DNA from 2 places in the Paenibacillus sp. PastF-3 genome. Region 2 is predicted to be linked to the other one. Evidence: predicted binding sites of a transcription regulator. Region 2 holds the regulator's gene; the other holds the start of a gene.
What was found. Region 2 encodes NrdR, which represses ribonucleotide reductase genes. Its sites were predicted from a motif close to AACACNATATATNGTGTT; they were not measured.
Positions count from the first base shown of each region.

Region 1: the regulator NrdR is predicted to act here: its motif matches at 1,779-1,796, upstream of nrdI (class Ib ribonucleoside-diphosphate reductase assembly flavoprotein NrdI).

Region 1 covers NZ_JARXWM010000007.1:363,022-366,437, reverse strand. The annotation lists gene nrdE (class 1b ribonucleoside-diphosphate reductase subunit alpha) at 1-1,347, opposite strand, end outside; gene nrdI (class Ib ribonucleoside-diphosphate reductase assembly flavoprotein NrdI) at 1,334-1,693, opposite strand; gene sigK (RNA polymerase sporulation sigma factor SigK) at 2,283-2,984, shown strand; gene M2444_RS16655 (amidase family protein) at 3,209-3,416, opposite strand, start outside.
Region 2 covers NZ_JARXWM010000004.1:392,554-395,969, forward strand. The annotation lists gene M2444_RS11205 (sensor histidine kinase) at 1-507, opposite strand, end outside; tRNA gene M2444_RS11210 (tRNA-Lys) at 913-985, opposite strand; tRNA gene M2444_RS11215 (tRNA-Ala) at 996-1,071, opposite strand; gene nrdR (transcriptional regulator NrdR) at 1,231-1,707, opposite strand; gene M2444_RS11225 (alpha/beta-type small acid-soluble spore protein) at 1,872-2,090, shown strand; gene M2444_RS11230 (lytic transglycosylase domain-containing protein) at 2,170-2,733, opposite strand; gene coaE (dephospho-CoA kinase) at 2,730-3,326, opposite strand; gene M2444_RS11240 (MntP/YtaF family protein) at 3,336-3,416, opposite strand, start outside.

The DNA.
Region 1 (3,416 bases), on a different contig from region 2:
GTTTGCTTTGGCTACGCCTGGGGCATTGGAGATGCTGGTCATATCGCTGACAGCGGTCAGGGCGATCATGCCCTCATGTACCGATTCACGGATTTTGCCATGCTCCATCACGTTGACAATGTTCAAGGAAGCCAGATTGCAGCTAACATCACGGCGGATAGTATTCTCCTGCCCGTAGTCGGCAATCTCAGAGGTCTCCTGCAGCTGGAAGATTTCCGTGCAGAGGTTGGACATTTTGATCTGTCCTACGTTTTTCAGGGCATGAGCTTCATTGGCGTTGCTCTTGTTCATAATATATGGATAGCCAGATTCCAGTTGGATCATGGCGATTTTGGTCAGCATATCCCGTGCGCTCATGGCCTTTTTCTTTTTGACACGTGGATCGGCTAGCAGCTTATCGTACATTTCATCCAAATCCATGTCATCAAGATGCGTGCCGTAAGCTTTGTACACACTGTAAGGGGCAAATACATGGAGCGGTTCATTATCCTTCGCCAGCTTATAGAAGCGATTCGGAATGATTAGGCCGATGGACAGGGTTTTGAGTCTTGTTTTTTCATCGGCATTGATCTTCTTACTGTCGAGAAATTCAAGAACATCCCAGCCAAAAATGTTGTAGTAAGCGGCTCCAGAGCCTTTACGTTGACCCATCTGGTCAGCATAGGAGAAGCCGTCCTCCATCAGCTTGAGTACAGGTATAATGCCTTTGGCTGCATCTTCAACCCCTTTAATGGTCTCCCCGCGGGAGCGAAGCTTGGACAGGTTGACAGCCACGCCACCGCCGATCTTCGACAGCTGCATGCAAGTATTTAGTACATAGTTGATCGAATTAAGCGAGTCATCCATTTCAATAAGAAAGCAGGACACTAGCTCACCGCGACGGCTCTTGCCGGCATTCAAGAAGGTCGGAGTCGCCGGCTGTAGGCGCTGCTCCATCATTGAACGGGCTAGCATGCTGGCAGTGTCGGCGTTCCCGCGTCCTAGGTGAAGGGCAACTGCCGCCACACGGTCCGGGTAATGCTCCAGATATTGCTTACGGTCATTGGTTTTTACAGCGTAATCCGTATAGAACTTTGAAGCTGCCATATAAGATGGAAAACTGAAGTTGTAGGCATGGGTAATTTGATAAACTTCCTCAATTTCAGCCACGCTGTACTGCTCGTAAAAATTTTCATAGAAATCCTGTTCAAACATATAATCAACCTTGGCCTTTGTATTCGCAAAAACCAGGCTACGCCGTTCTACATCCCGCATAAATTCGGCTACTGCCTCAAGGTCTTTATCCAATTGAAAGAAGCCACTTTCGTCTCTCTTCATCAACATGTTGTTTAATTCAATATGCCGCAACTCGGCTCACCTCCTGTTTAATTCGTTCTACATCACCAAATGTGCCTGATAGTTCAAATTTCCCAATAACTGGCACGTTGTACCGATCTGCAATCAAGTCTGCACTATTCGCGAACAGCTCGCCCCAGTTCTTGTTGCCGCTGGCGGCGATGCCCTTCAAATTGGAATAATTGTTCTTTAAGAAAGTAGACACCTTCTCTGGAATTTGTCCAAAGCCGGTGGTATATGTAATAAGCACATAAGGCTCATCAATGGTCATATGCTCTTCAATCTGCACAGCTGGCAGCTTAAGCTTACCAATGAAGCGTTTGACGTTTCCTGTTTTCGAATCGTATGCGACTAGCATGGAGTCTCTCCCCCTGTATATATTAAACCTACATTAAATATGTAAAGATTGAATAGATAAGCTGTAAATACTGGAAAATCATATCCATACTATATTTAGTGTGCGTTGTTTATTTTAATCACTATATGTTGAAAAGTCAACATGGAAAGAGCCCTTATTTGTTGGGAATTAGTCTAGTAAACGTTCTATCAAAGTATTGAAATCGCGGAGATTCGCAGGTTATTGCAGTTTATTAAGGCAGTTGTACTGTTTTTGATGCTGGATCTTGCTGCATCATTTTTATCATGACTAATTAGCGTCGTTCCGTTGAGCAGAACTGCAGGCGGTGGAACATCTATCACGGGTGAGAAATATGCTTCTGATATTAGAGAATCTTTGCATATAGCTGTAGGTTAAAGTACATGGACTTAATCGGGTGGCAAGTGGAGGAGAACATTAATGAAGCTAAAGCGGTGAGACTAATAATGGGTTTGTACAATTTCCCCCGTACATGCACTTCTAGGCATCTACCCACATACAATAAGATGACCATGAACCCGTAAGGCTAACAGATCGGTTTCATTGTACAAGTGCGGGAGGTGTCGCCAAGTTGCCTGGATTCTTAAGTACGATCGCGTTGCTAATCAAAGAACTGACGTTGCTGGTATCCTACGTAAGGAACAACGCATTTCCACAGCCGCTCTCGGAGCAGGAGGAAAGCAAATACTTAGGCATGATGGCTGAAGGGGATGCTAAAGCCCGAAATTTGCTTATCGAGCACAATTTGAGACTTGTCGCCCATATAGTAAAAAAATTCGATAACACCGGAGAAGACATGGAGGATCTAATCTCCATCGGCACCATCGGCTTGATTAAAGCCATCGAGAGCTATCGCCCGAACAAAGGGACAAAGCTGGCCACTTTTGCTGCCCGTTGTATTGAAAACGAAATTCTGATGCACCTAAGATCCTTGAAGAAGACTCGTAAAGATGTATCCCTGCATGATCCAATTGGGACGGACAAAGAAGGTAATGAAATTACACTTATCGATATCCTTGGCTCCGAAGCTGATGATGTCATTAAAGAAGTTGATTTGAAGATCGAGAAGAGCAAGATTTATCGTAATCTTGATATTCTGGATGACCGGGAAAAAGAGGTTGTCGTTGGGCGATTTGGATTGGATACAGGTGGGGAAGAGAGGACGCAGCGGGAGATTGCCAAGGAGTTGGGGATCTCGCGGAGTTATGTTTCGCGGATAGAGAAAAGGGCGCTGATGAAGCTGTATCATGAGTTTTATAAGGTGAAGCGGTAGGACTGATGACAATTACACAGTAATAATCCATTAATAATAAAACTTGAAAAGCGACTTGTCTACGGATGAGTCGTTTTTTGTATGGATAGGGTTCGCCCTACTTATGATACGGTTCATTTCATCGCACTATCTGTAACGGCAAGTTATAAGGCCATCCCTTTCGGGATGGCCCTTCCTGTAAACGTGGTTACTCGAGTACTCTGTCATTTTTAATTGAATTTCTTTTAATTAATAGTTCCTAGTAATCTGGAAACAATTGCTGCAAACTCTGCTCTAGTAATATCTTTTTCAGGCTTAAATGTACTGTCTGCGTATCCTGTAATAATATTATTGGATGCGAGTGCATCAATGGAATCATAATACCATGCATTTCTTGTAACATCTTTGAATGATGTGTTTCCAGTACCTGTTAGCTTAAAGGCTCGAGTGATT
Region 2 (3,416 bases):
AATGACATCCTCCTTACCGTCCGACGTAACGAAATGATGCACCGGAGACCACCACTTGGGATATTCCTCATAGTAACCGGGATATTCGCTCTGAATATCGGCCCATTCTGATTCGAGCACGGATCTGAAGGAAACCGACGGCTTATTATCTTCATTCGATTCGATCATGACATTGGCGATATATGGTTTGGAAATCGATAATGTTGTAAGTAAATTAACGATCGAGGTTTGCTTTAACAAATCATGTTCCGGTGTTTTCAAATAGCTTTGGACATCCGGGTGGCCGATGAGGAATAGTGATAGATTCTCAACATCGCTCACCATATTTTCCAAATAGGCCCCAATTTGCCTAAGCGTGTTCATGCCTGAACTTTTCGCTTTCTCCTCCGTTAAGCTTTCAGCGATATAATAGGAGAACAGTCCCAGAGACAACACCGGTACCAATACCGAAATAATAATCAACAAGCTCAGCTTCTGCTTTAACGATTTACCCAACCAGTTTTCCATCGTATCCTCCGTTCAGATTGCCTTTATGCTCTGTAGCTAAATTGTAGCTTTCATGACTTCTCAGAAAATATGTTTGCGCTTTCATGATAACCTAAGTCGCTCGTCCCGACTAGAGTTTATTGTTGACTTGATGAAGCATTGCCTGGTCTTGAGGTCGTCGATGTACCGGGAGAGAGCACTGGATCTTACTTCAGCGCAAAAAAAATAGACCTCCCTTGTCCAAGGAATACGGTCTATTTCTTGACTGATCATGCGAAAGCCGCTTCCCATAAAAGCGGCTTTTGCACCGGGAGCTATGTTTCCGCACGGCTCTCCTTACAATGAACGTTTTTTCTACCCAAAGTATAAAAAGCCACTCCGTCCCTAAACAACAAAAAAAACGGCATTTCTGCCGTTTCTTTAGGATGGACTCTCAGGGGCTCGAACCCTGGACAAATAGATTAAGAGTCTACTGCTCTACCAACTGAGCTAAGAGTCCATATGAAGTTTGGTGGAGCCAAGGGGGATCGAACCCCTGACCTCATCGCTGCCAGCGATGCGCTCTCCCAGCTGAGCTATGGCCCCAAACGTAATTTTCAGATGTATGAAATCACACATTCTAAAATTTAGTTCGGTGTATTTAAGTCATTCTGACAAATCTAAGCGCCGTAGGCGACTCCTATATAATATAAAAAATCGCCTTCGCTGTCAACACTTTTTTTAGTCATTCGACTAGCCACAACTCTACAATCTGTCCAGATCCCCGGTGCTCTTAGATAGCAGACCCTTCAGTTCCTTCATAAACATGTTAATATCCTTGAACTGGCGGTATACGGATGCAAAGCGAACGTAAGCGACCTCATCTACTGGATAGAGCTGTTCCATAACCAATTCACCGATCTGTTGGCTCTCTACCTCAGCTACGGCGATGCCGCGTAGGGATTTCTCCACCTCAGAGACGATCTTCTCTAGACGTTCTACAGAGACGGGGCGTTTCTCGCAAGCCCGGATTAAACCACGCAGAATTTTATCACGGCTGAATTCCTCACGGCTGCCGTCTTTTTTGATCACGATTAACGGTGTTTCCTCGATCATTTCAAAGGTTGTAAACCGTTTGCTGCAACGCTCACATTCACGCCTGCGGCGGATTGACTTATTCTCATTCGCTGGTCGCGAGTCGAGCACTTTAGTATTTGTGTGATCGCAGTAAGGGCATTTCATAAGCTTCATCACTTCCTATTACATAATGTTTTTAGTCCCGGTATGTTAAACATCCGGCTTTTAAAGGGCTATTTCATTTTTTCCAGAAATCACCGTTTTTTTATTGTAATGATTATGGCAAGTACGGCACATAATACAGTTACCAACAGAGGAGGTGAACAGCAATGAGCCAAAACAACAGCTCCAATAACCTTGTAGCTCCAAATTCCCGCGGTGCTTTGGAACAACTTAAATATGAAGTTGCCCAAGAACTCGGAATCACGCTTTCCCCAGATGGTTACAATGGCAATAAAACTTCTTATGAAAATGGTTCGATCGGTGGTTACATCACTAAACGTCTTGTAACCCTGGCAGAACAACAATTGGCAGGTCAATTCAAATAACCTGTCCACATAAGCTTACTGAAGAAGTATTAAACGACCCGCAGGTCGTTTAATGCTTCTTTTTATACATAACACGGTTTTAGAATTCGTTGTAAATATCCGTGTACTGATCATAGTAATAGTTGACGCGCTGAACATAATGGCGGGTTTCACCAAACGGAATATCCTTAATCGTAGCATCCGTTCCATCCCATATCCCTTCATCCAGCCATTTTTGAACTTTACCCGGTCCAGCATTATAGGCAGCGATAACTGCCGTACGTTTACCTTCGAATTGACGGGATAATGTTGAAAGGTACCAGGTACCTAGTTCAATATTTGCCGATGGTTCATGCTTAAGCTCCTCCATAGAAACATCAGGAAGCTTGGCCTTTTCAAGGGCCCATTTGGCAGTATCCGGCATAAGCTGCATTAAGCCTATAGCACCCTTTTTGGATTCTCGTCCAGTTTTGAAGTTCGTTTCCACTCGGATAATCGAAGCCACTAGAAATGGGTCTATATCGTACGTAATGCTGTGCTTACGGATCTCATCTTTATAATGGATCGGATAAAACCAGGACATCCAGTTCGTACTCAGAAACAATATCGCAGTAAAACCAATGAATAATAGAAGAAGGACTCTTTTTTTACGTAACCATTTCATGATAAGCCCAGCCTGTCCCAAAGAACAGAAACCTGTTGCTCAGTGTGCGCAAGTTCGCCACTGTTGTCAATGATATAGTCCGCTTTGTTACGCTTTGCTTCAATATCCATCTGTGCATTTAAGCGTGCTTCTGCTTGTTCTAAAGAAAGTCCGTTACGTTCCATTAATCGAGCGATTTGCACTTCACGAGGTACGTATACCACTAGTATTTCATGGAACAAGTTCTCGAGTCCTGATTCGAAAAGAAGAGGGATATCCACAATTGTTAACTTCTTTGGATCTTCTACTTCCAGGCTGTTCATACGTTCTTTAATTTCCCGCCGGATTGCGGGATGCGTCAGATTGTTCAGGGCTTGCAGGGCCGCTGGGTCTTGAAATACAATGTCCCCCAGCTTGCCCCTATTCAGGGTGCCATCCGGAGAGAGGATCTCGCTTCCGAATTGTTTCACAGCCGCAGCCAGCACCTCATGACCGGGGAGCATAACTTCTCTGGCGATCACATCCGCGTCAACCAGCCTCGCTCCCTTGCTCACAAGCAGTGCAGACACCGTGCTTTTTCCGGATGCAATGCCTCCGGTTAAGCCAATAATCATGTACTCACCTCATAATAGCTTCAGTATTCCCATTGTAATTAATAATAACGCGGGTAGTGCAGCAGCATGCTTCATCCAGTAGTTCCCGGC